Regions from separate parts of the Photobacterium ganghwense genome, predicted to be linked through region 1. Evidence: predicted binding sites of a transcription regulator. Region 1 holds the regulator's gene; the other holds the start of a gene.
What was found. The regulator PurR, encoded in region 1, represses purine synthesis genes. The targets are predictions, from matches to a motif close to TNANGNAAACGTTTNCNTNA.
Positions count from the first base shown of each region.

Region 2: the regulator PurR is predicted to act here: its motif matches at 6,022-6,041, upstream of FH974_RS18515 (NupC/NupG family nucleoside CNT transporter).

Region 1 is NZ_CP071325.1:2,015,305-2,023,346, reverse strand. It holds gene FH974_RS09285 (FAD-dependent oxidoreductase) at 1-254, opposite strand, end outside; gene FH974_RS09280 (carboxymuconolactone decarboxylase family protein) at 287-907, opposite strand; gene FH974_RS09275 (hypothetical protein) at 1,046-1,450, opposite strand; gene FH974_RS09270 (TfoX/Sxy family DNA transformation protein) at 1,650-2,240, opposite strand; cyclic di-GMP riboswitch class I at 2,364-2,470, opposite strand; gene purR (HTH-type transcriptional repressor PurR) at 2,674-3,681, opposite strand; gene FH974_RS09260 (heme ABC transporter ATP-binding protein) at 4,207-5,145, opposite strand; gene FH974_RS09255 (FecCD family ABC transporter permease) at 5,142-6,179, opposite strand; gene FH974_RS09250 (heme/hemin ABC transporter substrate-binding protein) at 6,226-7,161, opposite strand; gene FH974_RS09245 (ExbD/TolR family protein) at 7,193-7,612, opposite strand; gene FH974_RS09240 (MotA/TolQ/ExbB proton channel family protein) at 7,609-8,042, opposite strand, start outside.
Region 2 is NZ_CP071326.1:569,168-577,209, forward strand. It holds gene FH974_RS18490 (ATP-binding protein) at 1-1,122, opposite strand, end outside; gene FH974_RS18495 (tripartite tricarboxylate transporter substrate binding protein) at 1,315-2,298, shown strand; gene FH974_RS18500 (tripartite tricarboxylate transporter TctB family protein) at 2,542-3,015, shown strand; gene FH974_RS18505 (tripartite tricarboxylate transporter permease) at 3,019-4,584, shown strand; gene FH974_RS18510 (LysR family transcriptional regulator) at 4,753-5,691, shown strand; gene FH974_RS18515 (NupC/NupG family nucleoside CNT transporter) at 6,081-7,286, shown strand; gene FH974_RS18520 (NADPH-dependent FMN reductase) at 7,782-8,042, shown strand, end outside.

The DNA.
Region 1 (8,042 bases):
CACCAGAAACCAAACAAGGCGGCCCCCAGCAAAGTCATAATGACGGCCCCCGGTAGGGAAAGTGCGGTCACGGCCACATACACCACAAAATACAGCACACTGGACAGCAGTGGCTGGGCGAGGATGGTATCCCGCAAAACCTGTTGCTGAGCCTTGGCATGTTCAAGCGTCAGGTATTGCCCTAAATCGAGGGCGTACCACAGTACAAACAGCAGGCTGACCAGCAGGATCGTGATAACTTTCTTTTTATTGATGGCGGGCTTTTTGTCCACCACAGGTTTATTCGTCATAACGGCTTCCTGTTAGCATCCTTGTCGGCCTGAACGGTATTTGTGGTCTGAGTCGTGTCAGATTCTGAAGCCGAAGGCTGAATGGGTAGCGAACAAAAGCCTTGCTCTGGTACATCCAGCGCAGTATTGAACTTGGCCGACAAGTTCTGGAAGGCAATCAGGGCAGTGAGCTCTACTAAGGCATCTTCGTCGAACCACTGTTTAAGACTAACCAGCATGGAATCCGTGACTCGTTGCCCGGTGACAGTGACGGCTTCCACATAGGTCAGAACGGCACGTTCACATTCATCGAAATGTTCACTTTGTTGCCAATGTGCCAGCGCTTTGATTTTCTCGACAGACTGGCAACGTTCTGCCAGTCGCATGCCGTTGGCATCGACACAGAAGGCACAATCATTGAGTTGGGAGACCCGGACACACACCAGCGAGCGAATCACAGGGGAGAGGGGAGAAGAACGGCGATCCAGATAACCAAAAAAGCCGGCGACCAGCCAGAATAAAGGCGGACGTCTACCCCACAGTAAAGCAGGATTCAGCACTTTGCCGAAGTGCCGCTGTTGGAGCCAGAGCAGGGGTCTGATCAGAACGGAGTAACGCTTTTTAGCCGGAATACGCACAGGAACCTCTTTATCGTCGGTGTGTCGTGTAACTGTCTGAGTCCAATATAAAGATCATGGATCATTTTATCGGTAAATATCAGACAAAGACCTGATAAAGAGGTAAAAAATTTCAGTCGCTAATCAAAATAGTAGAAATCAGGATTGATCGATGGAAATTCGTACAGGAATGGATTGCGGCTGGTTAGCCACCTGATTGCGACTGCTTGGTGCATCGGTGATCAGAATATAGCCACAAGCGATAATCGGGGCGACAGACAACAACATGGTTTTACCAATATGGTAATTACGATACCAATACTTTCTAGCGCGGATTTTTAGGAGTAGTCCCCAGACGAATAAAGTGACGTTTAACACGGTAATCGACAGTAACACATCATGCATAGCCACCGGTGAAGCCACTTGTTGGCTGACCAATAAATAGACAACCACAGGCGGAAGCAGGCTAATAAGAACCACCGCTCGCATCAGGCGTGGCCATTTGCCAAACTTATCCTTGAACATCTGTTCATTTTGTCCTGGGAAAGGTTGGGAATAGTTCATATAACCTCCGGTGTTTTACATCCGGCTAATTCTACAATTGCCCTCATTGAATAAAAGTGTGTTGCCGAATTAATAAGCAGCTTTGTGAGTTAATTCAATGTTTGACAGGGAATGACATTATTCTGTCATTGCAGAGCCAAAAATATGTTGGGAATAAAAAAGAGATCCGAAGATCTCTTTTATATGTGTCAGGTTGCGATTAACTTAATTTCGCAAGAAGTTCTGAGCGCCGCTCTTTCGGGATAACAGACCAGTGCTTGCCACTGATTGCTCCTTCCAAAGCCCACAGTAAGTCGATACTTACTTCGCCTTCATGAGTGCTCTGTAGCGCTTTATACGCATTCAGGGCACCGGCTTCATACAGCTCATCCACTGTGGTTATTCCGGCTTTTTTCAACATCCTCTCATTCGCCAGGCGAAGATTGGGTAAATCTTTGATTCGATTGGGAGAGGTGTTATTTTTTATTTCTTTATCTGCTTTAGCGGCAGATAAAGACAATTTCGCCTGAGCCAGAATTTTATCAGTATCGTCCCACCACTCTTCAGGAATGGCATAATGTTTGGTTACAACAGGAAAGCCACGTTTCTTATATACATAAGGTTTCATTCCTGCGGATTTATATTCCTTTTCATTGTCGGCATTCGCCCGTAAATGCAGTTTGTCATTTACCACGAGTGCAAACATTGTTTCGCCAGAAAATATGCCAAAGCCGCCAAACATTGAGCGTGATTTGACGTTATCGAAATTATTAAAAAGGCGTAATGAATCTTTGAGTACTGGTTTGTCCATGCGTCTTCTCGGTGAATTGTTACTAGGTCACCTAACAACGAGCGAGGATTCAAGAATAGCAGAGTTGTAAAACGAACTGTCAGGGAAAAGTGAAATTATTTCCTGATGTTATCTGCTATATCCATCGGCAACCCCGCTACCATAAGTTGACTGCTTTAAAAATAAAACTGCCTACTCTTAGGCCGGAAGCTTTGCGTCCCTACCTTTCGATAGGTTTGCCTTGTTCGTGACACCTAAAGCATATCTCAGAAGATTATTTTGAACTTGCTCCCAACTTTTAAAGTGTGATATTGCTCCCAGTAATATCTCACAATTTTTATAGTGATATACTTCTAATGTTGTGAATTTATTACTGTTTAAGTCAAAAGTGGTACAAAAAAACCGGAGATAAAAATCTCCGGTTTGTCATACATTTGTCATCAAGTTATGCATATTAGCTGTTCAGGTTACGCACTGATTTGCGAACGACCAGTTCTGGTATCATTTCAAAAACCTGATGCTCGTGTTCTTTGTTCTTCACGCGATCCATCAGAATCTCAACCGCACTCTTACCCAAACGGCGTTTAGGCTGGTGGATAGTGGTCAGTGGCGGTGAAAAATACGGTGCCAAGTCGATGTTATCGTAGCCAATGATCGACATATCGTCAGGTACACGGATACCGGCTTGCTCAAATGTACTGATCATGCCCATCGCCATGATGTCATTGAAGCAGAAAATCGCGGTTGGACGCTTTTCCATTGCCATAAATGTGTTGGCCGCTTTTACCGCAGATTCACATTCGAAGTCACCTTCCAGAATCCAGTCTTCATTGATGTCTAGTCCGGCTTCTGTCATTGCCTTGCGGAAACCTTTCAGGCGTTCGCGACAGGCCGCTTTTTCTGCGTGGCCAGTCAGACAGCCAATTTCCTTGTGGCCGTGCTCAATAAAGAATTTGGTTGCCACGTAGCCGCCAAGTTCAGCATTGTCCTGAATTTTATCGGTGTGCGGGCTTTCCGGACCCCAGTCCATGATCACCATCGGCAGATCTTTCTGGCGCTCCAGCAGTTCCAATAGTTGCTCGTCAAGATCCGAACACATCACCAGCAGGCCATCTACACGTTTTTCGGCCAGCATACGCAGGTAATCTCTTTGCTTTTCCAGGTTACCTTCGGTGTTACACAGAATCAGCGTATAGCCTTCACCGTAGCAATATTCTTCAACGCCGTGGACAACTTCAGCGAAAAACGGGTTGGTCGATTTGGTTACCAGCATGCCGATGGTACGGGTTGTATTGCACTTCAGGCTTCGTGCTACGGCACTTGGTGCGTAGTTCAGCTCTTCAACCGCCGCGAGAACTTTCTTCTGTGTTGCTTCAGCCACGAAGCGTGTTTTGTTGATCACGTGTGAAACGGTGGTGGTTGAAACACCAGCCATACGTGCAACATCTTTAATCGTTGCCATAGTTATTCTTCTAGTGAATGGGTCCGCAGACCTTTAAATTGAATGCATTACCTAAGAGGACAGTGATGAGTTGCGATGTCAGGGATGCCATTCACTATTCTGTTAGGTGGAATTACCAGAAACGCCAAAAGGCCGCATCTCGAACGGGCGGCTTCATCTCTGATAACAAAAAATCGTACCCGCGCTAATAAAACGCGTTGCATGGATCATTTGCATTGTTTAATCGCTTGCGATCACATTTTACTGAGTGTGGCCAATAGTGCAATGTTTCTGGCCAAAGTCATGGATATTTATTGACAGTTATCAATATTTTGCTTGTAACAAGGCTCTGCGCTGCAATTTATTGTTACGGTAATAACTTGATTTGAAACAAATTTAATATCCTGCAATAAATCAGTTTGCATGGAATAAAAATACCGGTTGTGCTTGCTGCGCGACAACCGGTACTAATTTCGCTCAATCAACGATGTTTCCGCTCTTATAAAACCGTGGTCTTTTCACTTGAAGCGGCGTTATCACTCTGCTTCACGAGGTTTGATTGATAGTAATAGCGGCTCTGTTTTCTGCCTTTTTTCGGTTTGCGTTTTCACCTGCCGGTAACACGACAGGGTAGCCGTCGACCGGGTGGTGGCTGATGCATACCGGCCAGCCATATACGGTTTCAATGAGCGATTCGCTTAACGCATGCTGCGGGCTACCATCTGCCTGGATTTTGCCGTTGTTCATGATAACTAACCGGTCAGCGTACTGAGCAGCAAGGTTCAGATCATGGATGACGACGATGACCGCCGCGCCGGCCCGAGCCATGTCTCTGGCGACGCGTAACGTGTTGTGCTGATGCGCCAGATCTAACGCTGAGGTCGGTTCATCAAGCATCAGAACGCACTGTTCGCCCGCCTGACTTAATTGTGTCAGCACGCGGGCAAAATGAACCCGCTGTTTTTCTCCGCCGGATAAGGTCGGGTACAGACGTGAAGACAGGGCAGTCACGTCTACCTGCGCCATTTTTTCACTGGCAATTTTTCGGGTACGGGCCTGCGAGATATTGAGAGGCAAAGCCCCCAGAGCCACCACTTCTTCAGCCGTGAAGGCAAATGTCAGACTGCTGTGCTGCGGCAGGATGCCGAGATGCTGAGCCAGCTGATGGGGTGGCCAGTTTTGTCGGTTGCGGCCGAAATAGCAGATTTCCCCTGACACGCTCCGTTCACCACACAGAACTTTCAGCAGGGTACTTTTCCCTGCGCCGTTGGGGCCTAACAGTGCAGTCAGCTCGCCTGAGCGAAGGTCGATCGAGAAGTCGTCCAGAATCACTTTGTCGCCCAGACTGAGGTTCAAACCCGTGGCGCTGACTGCTACGGGCTCTGTTACCACAATTGGCTTTGTTACCAAAGACGAGCAGTTGGCCGAATTTGCTGGCTGGCGTGCAAAGGACGAAGCGTTCACGGTTGTTGGGTTGTCACTCATGACAGTTTGCCCTTTTGCTTAACTAACAGTGTGATGAAAAATGGCGCGCCAATTAACGCGGTGATGATGCCAACAGGAAGCTCTGACGGTGCCGCGACAACGCGCGCCAGCATGTCAGCAATCAGGAGCAGTAAAGCGCCAAGCAAAGCGGACAGCGGAAGCAGGGTTTTGTGGTTCGGCCCGATCAGCATTCGACAAATATGGGGAACAATCAGGCCAACAAAACCGATCACCCCGGTCAGGGAAACGGCCACTCCGACGCCAGCGGCACAAAGCAGAATCAGGCTGCGTTTCAGGTGCTGGACGTTAACACCCAGGTGACGAGCTTCTGCTTCTCCCAGCAAAAAGGCATTCAGGGCGTTGGCATGGCGATCAAAAAGAACAATCAGCAGCGCCAGCGTCATATAGGCCAGAGCGATGCCGGGCCAGGTTGCGCCAGCCAGTGAGCCTAATGTCCACAATGACAGATCTCGCAGTGCCTGATCATCGGCATAGTAGTTCATCAGGCCCAGTGCTGCGCCGGACAGCGCGCCAATAGCAACCCCTGCCAGTAACATGACGGTAACGGATGTGCCATTTTTATCGGTTCCCAAGGTGTATACCAGGTACGTTGTGGCAGTGCCGCCCAGAAAAGCGAGCACGGGCACTGTGCCCAGTGTGAGCAGGTAGGGGGAAAGGGCGGCAAGCGGGGCAAAAAGCACGATTCCGACTGCGGCCCCCAGGCTTGCTCCGCCGGATACCCCAATGATGCCCGGGTCAGCCAGCGGGTTGCGGAACAACCCCTGCATCACAGCGCCACACAGCGCCAGAATGGCACCAACGGCAATACCCAGCAGGGTTCGGGGCAGACGAATTTGCTGAATGACCATACTGATATGAGTCGGCAGCTCGGTCTGCCACGGCAGAAGCGCATGGAGGCTGTCCTTGACGCTGATTGCCATCGGGCCGACCGTCATTGAGACGATCAGCGTCATTGTCAGCAAAGCCAGACCAGCCGGAAAGACCACGCGGGTTGGGAGTCGTTGTAACTGCATGTTGTGTACTACTCGGGAAAATGACTCAGGGTAGGTTGAGGGTGACTCAGAATGACTGAGGATAAAATTCGCGGTTGAGGCGTTCTGCTTCATTCAGGCTTTGTATCCCGAGTCCGCCAATCAATGCTGTACCATCAATGGTCACAACGGCTTGATTCTGTCCTGCCGGCGTGGCTGCCAGCATAGGCATTTTTTGCAGCAAGGCTTCCACACTGCCAAGCTGGCTGAAGGTACGTTCGCTGATCAGAATAATGTCCGGCTGCATCTCGACAATCGATTCCTGTGAAATAGGTTTATATGACTCAATGCTGTCGGCTGCCGGGTTAATGGCGCCAGCCAGTTGGATGACACTGTCTGCTGGGGTATGGCGACCGGCGACATTGGTTGGTCGTCCCTCGTGAATCATCAGAAATACAACTTTTTTCGGCGTTTCTGTCTTGGCCTGGTTGGCTTTAATGGCTGCTACCTTGTCTTTTACCTCTTTTTGCAGGGCTTGTGCGGTAGATTTGTGCTGAGTAAGGCGACCCACCTGCTCAATACGCACAAGCAGATCTTCGACGGTTTCACCTGAGTTGAGAACATCTACTGCCACACCGGCTTGACGCAGCAGGGTCAGCGTGGTTTGCGGTCCCATTTCACTTGAACCCAGAATACGGGTCGGGTTGAGAGAAAGCAGGCTCTCCGCCGCGAGCTGACGGTGATAACCGAGCACGGGAATGGCGGTATTGTTTACGTCTTGGTTTTTGACATATTGGTTATTGACATATTGGCTTTTGTCGTTTTGCTCTATGGCATCCGAGTTTTCAAGAGCTTGTCTGGCAACGATGAACTTACTGGTTTGATCTACGCCAACCAACTGGTTCTGCGCGCCCAATGCGTAGACCAGTTCAGTAATGGCAGAGCCGGCACTGATAATACGTTCAGCGGCAAAGCTTGTGGCCGTCGTCATGAGTAATGCGCTGGCGATGACTAGATGTTTCATAATTCTTCCTCTTCCATTACTTCGTCTGATATTACTTTTCTTCTTCCATCAATAGCTGCGTGGCTTTGATGTTGTTTTGCTGTAAAAAGGCTAGCAGTTTGAGCATGTTTTCGACCGATCCTGTTTTATCGGCTCCTATGACTACTGGCTTTTCCGGTTCGGCTTTGACAGCCTCAACCAGCTTAGTTTTAAAGGTTTCCCAGTCCTCCACAGCTGCTCCCTGCAAGGCCCAGTAAGGTGACTGAGACATCAGGTTGATCGTGATCGGATCGGCCTGTGTGGTTTGCAGTGTCCGGGTGTCGGTTTGCGGTAAATCGACGTCCAGTGATTGCAATTTCACACTGGCCGTCAGCAGCAGAAAGACCATGACGATAAAAATAATGTCGAGCAGCGGGGTAAGATCAGGCTTCAGATCGTCGTCCGTATTAATGCCTTGATGAGTACGGATCATGACTGTTCCGCCGGAGTGGCCGTACGTTGGCGGGTTGCACCCTCAAGGGTGAGCCCTTCAAGCCATAAGTTGCAATGGTTCAGGCTGTGTTCGAGCTTGGCGGTGATTTTATCTGCCCAAAGGCCCAGTAGTTGCGACCCGGTAATGGCCGGTAGCGCAATCAGAAGACCGGCGGCGGTGGTACGCATCGCAAGCCCCAGTCCATCAGCCAGATCGCCTGGCGTGACAGAGCCGGTACTGGCCGCAATACCTTTAAACATTTCAATCAGGCCAAGAACGGTGCCTAATAAACCAATCAGTGGACTGATGACACCAATTAACCCCAGCAGGCGAAGGCCGGCACGCAACTGGCTGCGTTGTTGTTGCAACCAGATACCTGCTGCGTCTTCACGTAGCGGCTTATCAAAATGGCGATGGGCAATCAGCATTG
Region 2 (8,042 bases), on a different replicon from region 1:
TTCCTGACCGATCACCGCCAACGCTTCGTCTTTAGCGTCTATCTGAATGAGCCCGGCAATAGTGTGGAGCTTATTGTTGTATTCGTGTGCCTGACTACGAAGGCTGTCAGCGTATTGCTTGATGCGGGTCAGCTTCCGGCTGACCAGATCGACTTCATTTTTCAGTCGGAAACTGGTGACGACACCCGTGGTCTTATCGTCCTGGCGAAGTGGGATGCGGCTGGCAATCAGCAGATGATTGTGCAGCCAGATTTCTTGATCGAACTGTGGCTGACCGCTTCGCAGAACGTGCAGCATGCCGGTATCTGGCAGTACTTCCATAATATGTTTACCAATATACTGCTCGTTTTCCGGTAGTTCTAACGTCCGAATTGCCGCATGGTTAAAGGTGGTAATCATGCCTTTCTGGTTGATGGCAACAATGCCTTCCCGCACCGCTTCCAGTGTGGCATTCCGCTCTTCAAACATCTGTCCGATCTGCTCCGGCTCTAAATCAAAAATCGCTTTCTTAAAGTGACGGGCAAACCAGATAGCGGTGAACACACTGAAAGCAAAGGCCGCGGCGATGGCCAGCATCATGGACAAGCGATGATTACTGACTAATTGTTCAACGGTATCAAGTAGATAACCAACGGACACAACGCCGATAATTTGAGTGCCTGTGTGATTGAAAATCGGGGCTTTGCCGCGTACCGACCAACCGATACTGCCTAACGCTTTGGATACATAAGGTATTCCTCCAATAAGCGCTGGTGCATTGGTATCACCGTCATCGTCAGACATGGGTTTCCCAATACGCTCCGGAAATGGGTGAGCGAGGCGGATGCCATCCCGGTCTCCAATGACGACAAATTTTGCTTCGGCAGATTTTGCTATCTTGTAGCTTAAAGGTTGCAGTATGTCGGTGTTTCTTGTTTCAACGGCATCGATCAGCGTGGGGGAGGCTGCAATGGCCTGTGCGACTCGCATGGCCTGGTGGCCAATTTGTTCTTCTAATACTGTATCGAGATAGCGTATCGCGAACTGGCCAAGAATACCTGTCTGTGATACCGCAATGACGCCTAAAATCAACACCATACGTGTTTTTAACTGTAGGTGGCGCAGCGATAATAATTGGGTCATGTGGGTGAATCCTTCCACCAGAACGTGCAGGGGGACTACTTTACCGTTTTCTGTTCAGCTTTGCTGTGAACATTATGAACAAAATGATGTTTAACTTCGTTATTCACAATAAATTTACAATCTGTTAATCGGGATGACGCTGGCATAACTTTAGCGGTGGAGGAACACATAACTATTTTAAGAGGACATCTTATGCTTACTCAGTTCATCTCCCGCAAACGTGTTACTGTACTTGCAGCATTTATGGCGTCGGCATTGAGTGTTGGGCACGCTCAGGCCAAAGTTGAAGAGGTTCATTTCCTGGTTCCAGGTGGCGCTGGTGGCGGCTGGGACAGCACAGCCCGTGGCATTGGCGAAGCCCTGTCAAAATCGGAGCTGGTTGATAAAGTTTCCTACGAAAACATGTCCGGTGGTGGTGGTGGTAAAGCGATTGCTTACCTGATCAAGACCGCTGAACAGTCCCAAGACACGCTGATGGTCAACTCCACACCGATCATCATCCGATCTCTGTCTAACGTGTTTCCACAGTCTTTCCGTGATCTGACTCCTGTCGCTGCGACGGTTGGCGACTTCGGCGCGTTTGTCGTGGCAAAAGACTCTCCTTACCACTCGTTCACTGAACTGGCGGAAGCTTACAAGAAAGATCCTCGCTCAGTTTCTGTTGCTGGTGGTTCTGCTCGCGGCAGCATGGATCATCTGGTTGCGGCACTGGCTTTCAAAGCGGCAGGTGGTGAACCACGTAAACTGAAATACCTGGCTTACGATGCTGGTGGTAAAGCCATGGCGGGTTTGCTGTCTGGCGAAACACAAGTGCTTTCTACCGGTCTGAGTGAAGCGCTGAGCCTGGCTGAAGCCGGTGAGATCCGCATTCTTGCGATGACAGGTGATGCGCGTTCTACTGCAGCACCTGATGTCCCGACGCTGAAAGAGCTGGGCTACGACGCTACCTTTGTCAACTGGCGTGGCTTCTTCGGTGCTCCGGGGCTGAGCGATGAGCAGGCCGATGAGTTTGCTGATGTACTGAAGAAAATGTACGAAACCAAAGCTTGGGAAACCGTTCGTGACCGCTACGGCTGGACTGAAATCTACAAGCCTCGCAAAGAGTTTATGGCGTTCCTGGAGCAACAGGAAAAAGAAGTGGGCGGCCTGATGCGCGAGCTGGGTTTCCTTAAGTAATCTTCAACGGCGTACCCGGATGTTCTGTTCTTCGATGAGAGATTTATCCGGGGCGCCATCTGTTGCGGCGCTGGTTCGTTACTACAGGTTGGCATCCCGCCTTGTGCCTTGTCCGGGCGCTGTTCGAAATCAATCTAACCTGTTCAGTTCACGTGCTGATCATGTTCTCACTAAATACATGTTTCTGCTCAGGTCATGTTTTAGTTAACGACATGTTTTAACTAAAGAAAAGAGGGATCACCAATGACGATAACGAAAGATCATATCGGCGGTCTGGTGTTTTTATGTTTTTCCATCGCCTACGGCTACTACGCCAATGAAATCGTGTTGTTTCCCGGTGATGAATTTGAACCCTTCAATGCCAGATCCATGCCAACAGCCCTGGCTTTAATGGGAGCCGTTCTGGCGGTGTGTCAGCTACTGACGGCCAGTAAAAAAGAGAAAGAATGTCTGAAGCTAACCGGTTACGACTTTTCGCTGGTGGCTAAGTTACTGGTTCTGATGGTGCTGTTTGCCGTGTCACTGGAATGGCTGGGCTTTATGGTGGGAACCATTTTCTTCCTGGCTGGTGGCTACTGGCTGCTGGGTGAGCGAAGAATCAGGATTGTCGTGTTGGCGTCTGTACCTTTTGCTGTCGGGTTTTGGTATGTCCTGACGCAACTGTTAGATATTTATCTGGCTCCGGGCCGGGTCTGGACAATGATGTTGGGGAGCTAAACCATGTTTGATGGAATGATGTCAGGGCTGACAACTGCGTTTATGCCCTTCAACTTACTGATGGTTGTCGTCGGGTGTTTTGCCGGTACTTTTATCGGCATGCTGCCGGGACTGGGTCCTATTTCTGCTATTGCGCTGATGATCCCGATTACCTACGGGCTTGATCCTTCTTCGGGTATTATTCTGATGGCCGGGGTGTATTATGGCGCTATTTTCGGGGGATCAACCTCGTCGATCCTGATCAATGCGCCGGGCTGCGCGAGTACTGTGGTGACTGCGTTCGACGGTTATCCGCTGGCACAAAAAAATCAGGCTGGCAAAGCACTGGCACTGGCGGCGTATTCTTCTTTCACCGGTGGTACGGTTGGCGCCATTATTCTGTTGTTTGCCGCACCGGCTCTGGCAAAAGTATCGCTGAGCTTTCAGTCGTCAGATTACTTTGCACTGATGGTACTGGGGTTAACGGCGGTAGCGGCTTTTTCCGGGAAGGGGCAGGTGCTGAAAGCCCTGATGATGACGGTTTTTGGCCTGATGATTGCGATGGTCGGCAACGATGTGATGACCGGCATCCCACGTTTTACCTTCGATAATATCAACTTGATTGATGGCATCAGCTTCCTGCTGCTGGCAATGGCAACATTTGCCCTGACAGAAGTCATTATGACGGTACTGCGTGGCGAGCATAAAGAAGAAGAGCCGCAGATGGACATGAATTCCCTCGGCAGTATGAAGCTGAATAAAGAAGAGGTGAAGCATGTTGCGCCGACTATTGCGCGCTCGTCGGTGTTCGGTTTTCTGGTTGGTGTACTGCCGGGTGCTGGTGCAACTATCGCCTCTTTCCTGAGTTACGGTATGGAGCGAAACCTGGCACCAAAAGCGGAGAAAGCGAAATTCGGGAAAGGCGCACTTCGCGGGCTGGCAGCACCGGAGTCAGCGAACAATGCGGCTTCTACTGGTTCGTTTGTCCCTTTGCTGACACTGGGCATTCCTGGGTCAGGTACCACTGCTATTATGCTGGGAGCGCTGATTGCTTACGGGATTCAACCGGGCCCGCGTCTGTTTGTCGATAATCCGGATGTATTCTGGTCAGTGATCATCTCGATGTACTTCGGCAATCTGGTACTGCTGATTCTGAATCTGCCGTTGATCCCTTACATTTCTAGATTGTTGGTGATCCCGCGTCCGATTCTGATCCCGTTGATCCTGTTCTTCTCTATCACAGGGGTATATCTGGTTAGCTTCAATGCGTTTGATATTCATATGATGGTTATCATTACCGTGATTGCGACATTCCTGAAGTTACTGAATTTCCCGATGGCACCGATGCTGCTTGGCTTTATTCTGGGGGATATTCTGGAGAAGAACCTGAGTCGATCACTGACATTGAGTGACGGTAGCTACTCTTTCCTCTGGGAGCGCCCACTGACACTGTCGATCATGATCATCGCGGCGCTGGCACTGCTGATGCCGTTGGTAACTGCGGTGCTGGAGAAGCGCAAGCAAAAGTCTGCTCAGGCGACCTTAACGGAACTGAACGATGGCGAAGCCAGGCTCAAAGCGGGTGAATAAGCTGTAGTTCAGACAAGCCCTTTAAAAGGTATACACATTTAAAATCCCGGTGACTTGCCGGGATTTTTTATTGTCGCTACACTCCGTTGATTTATTGGGATGGAGCCTTGCTAAAAGGCTTTTTCCCGATCGACTCAGTCCTTGTTAACGCTTTCGGGAGAGTGCCCAGTGACCCATGACAAAGCCAGCCAAATGGTGATTTTTGATACCTTATTGCAGGCCGGAAGTTTTACCGCTGCCGCCAAACAGCTGGGTGTCTCGACCTCTCATGTCAGCAAGCAGTTGGGCGCGCTCGAAGAAGCGTTGAACGTAAAGCTGCTGCAGAGGACGACCCGGACATTTACTCTCACCAATGCGGGGCAGGAGTTTGCCATTTATGCCCGCCAGGTTGTAGAAGCCGTTAATAATGCCACGGACTCTATGGCGTTCGAGCGTGATGACGTGGCCGGGGTGCTGCGTCTAGGGTTATCCCAGTCTTTCGGCACCATGCACATCATTCCCGCCATTGAAATTCTGCAGCAAAAATATCCGGAACTGCAGGTTGAGCTGAGCTTGTTTGACCATCAGGCTGATATGCTGGCTGATGGGTTGGATCTTTGGATCACCAACTATGAAAATATTCCGCAGGGCTATGTTGCACAGCGACTGGCTGATACTCGCTTTGTTGTTGCTGCATCACCAAAGTATCTGCTGAAGCGAGAAGTGCCATACCACCCGTCAGAGTTGGTCAACCACAATTGCCTGACTTATCAGAGCCGACAGCGAAACTACAGTTGCTGGGAGTTTGCAAAAGACGGTGAGGCTACCACGGTGAATGTTTCCGGCAATTATCGGGTGGATCTGGCAGAAGCCGTACGAGATGCCGCCGTGGCTGGGTGGGGGGTAGCTTATCTGGCCACATACTTGCTGCGCGATGAGTTTCGGGACGGTAAGTTGATTCAGTTGTTACCTGACTGGCAGGCAGCGCAACGTATGCCATTTTACGCGGTTTATCCGAGCCGTAAGCATTTGCCGCGCAAGATCACGGCGGCGATTGACTTCTTCAAACATCACATCGGCGAACAGCCTTACTGGGATAAAGCGCTGATGCCTTGGGTTAAGCTTTGAGGCCGTGATCCAACCAGATACGAAAATAGCAAAGTGAATGACAAGGATGGGCATCCTACGATTAAGAGCTATTTCTAGGCTCGGCTTTTAGTACGAGACTTTTCAGCATATTCGTATCAGTACAAAACAGGCAGTGGTTAGAGTAAATACAGGTCAGTGTGGTTTTTTTCAGCAGCTCCCTGAAAAGATTGTTCGCGCTGACAGAAATATTTTTTCCATATGGAAAAAATTTCCTTTGGAACTCCAATATTTTCAATACTATCAATTTGTTGAAGACTCTCGACAGGTGAGGTAAGAAACTCAGTAACAAACCGGCAGCAAAAGGATCTTGAAGGCAAACCTTTGCGCTATAGAATGCGCCGCTTCTTCATTGAACGTAAGGTTTTACTATGTCTTCCCTCTTCGGTATTGCTGCGATTCTGCTGTTTGCATACCTGCTATCGACAGATCGCCGGAATATTCCGCTGAAAACGGTCAGTCTGGCTTTCACCCTTCAGGTGTTGTTTGCCTTACTGGTGCTTTACGTACCCGCCGGTAAGGAAGCACTCAGCCAGGTTACTTCTGCGGTCTCCAGCGTAATCGATTATGGTCAGCAAGGGATTTCATTTCTGTTTGGTGGTCTGGCTACAGGCAGTGTCGGGTTCGTTTTTGCCGTTAATGTTCTTGGTATCATCATCTTTTTCTCCGCTTTGATCTCTGCCCTGTACCATATCGGTCTGATGCCAAAAGTCATTAATGTGATTGGCGGCGGGCTGCAACGTTTTCTGGGTACCGGACGTGCCGAATCGCTGTCGGCCACCGCGAATATTTTTGTCGGTATGGTAGAAGCGCCGCTGGTGATCAAACCGTATTTGCAAAAAATGAGTGATTCTCAGTTTTTTGCTGTCATGACCTGCGGTCTGGCCTCTGTAGCCGGCGGCACGTTGGTGGGGTATGCCTCTCTGGGTGTTGAACTGAATTTCCTGATCGCTGCCGCGTTTATGTCAGCACCGGCAGGTTTGCTAATGGCAAAAATGATGGTTCCGCCATCCGCTGAACAGAGCGGGGATGACGAAGTAACCTCGGTTGAGATTCCACGCGCCACCAACGTGGTGGAAGCGCTGGCGGATGGCGCAATTGCAGGCCTTCGTTTAGCGGTGACCGTTGGTGCGACCCTGCTCGCATTCATCAGTGTTATTGCCCTGCTGAATGGGTTACTGGGAGCGGCCGGTGATCTGTTCGGTCTGTCTCTGAGTTTTGAAAAGTTGCTGGGCTACGTATTCGCGCCGGTCGCTTTTTTACTGGGTGTTCCCTGGAATGAAGCCAGCATTGCCGGCTCACTGATTGGCAATAAGATTGTGGTCAATGAGTTCGTGGCATTTATTCAGATGATGGAAGTGAAAGATCAGCTGAGTGAGCACTCTCAGGCAATTGTGACTTTCGCGCTGTGTGGTTTTGCCAATATTGGTACGATGGCCATTTTGATTGGCGGCCTTGGCAGTATGGTTCCTGAACGTCGCTCATACATTTCTAAAATGGGCTTCCGTGCAATTGCGGCAGGCGTACTGGCTAACCTGATGAGTGCTGCGGTGGCCGGAGCCATTTTGTCTTTCTGATTTACACCGCTCCAACCCGTTAATACGTTAAACCAGAAAGGGCCTTCGGGCCCTTTTTTGTGCCTCTCGAACGGGTGTTGAGCCGATAGGCGTTCGCAAAGCCTGCTGGATTAAATGATTACGTTATGTACTTAGGTGAAGTAGCTATTCTGATGGAGTAGCCGTTCAGATGGGGACAGGGAGCCAGGGCTTACGTCTGCCACACTGTAAATCGTGTCAGCTTACCGTTCAGCAGTATGTCTCAAACCAGAGGCTCCAACAGTGAAAATATAATCTGTGTTGCATATTTCCTTTTAAGTAAACTTAAAAATTTACTTAATCGATGGGTTTTGGTAGCGTGAGTATTAAGAAGAGCTGCAACAGCGTTGTGGAACGAACCGTGTGCTCCCAATGGGTACCGGTTATCTGATACCACCTTGCGTTAATGAGGTTGAATCGGGGCCTGTGGCTCAATCAAGACAGAGATTAATGCGGAACGATGAAAAGGATATCTGGATGAAAGTTATTGCTTTTGCTGCAACAAACAGCACGACATCTATCAACAAACAACTGGTTAGCTATGCGGTATCGCTCCTCGGTAATGTTGAGGTGGAGCTGCTGGATCTGAATGACTATGAAATGCCGCTATACAGCGAAGATCGGGAAAAAGCGACGGGTCACCCAGAACTGGCCAAGCAGTTTTTGAACAAACTGAATGATGCCGACGCCATTATCATTTCATTTGCTGAACATAACGGATCTTACTCTGTGGCTTAT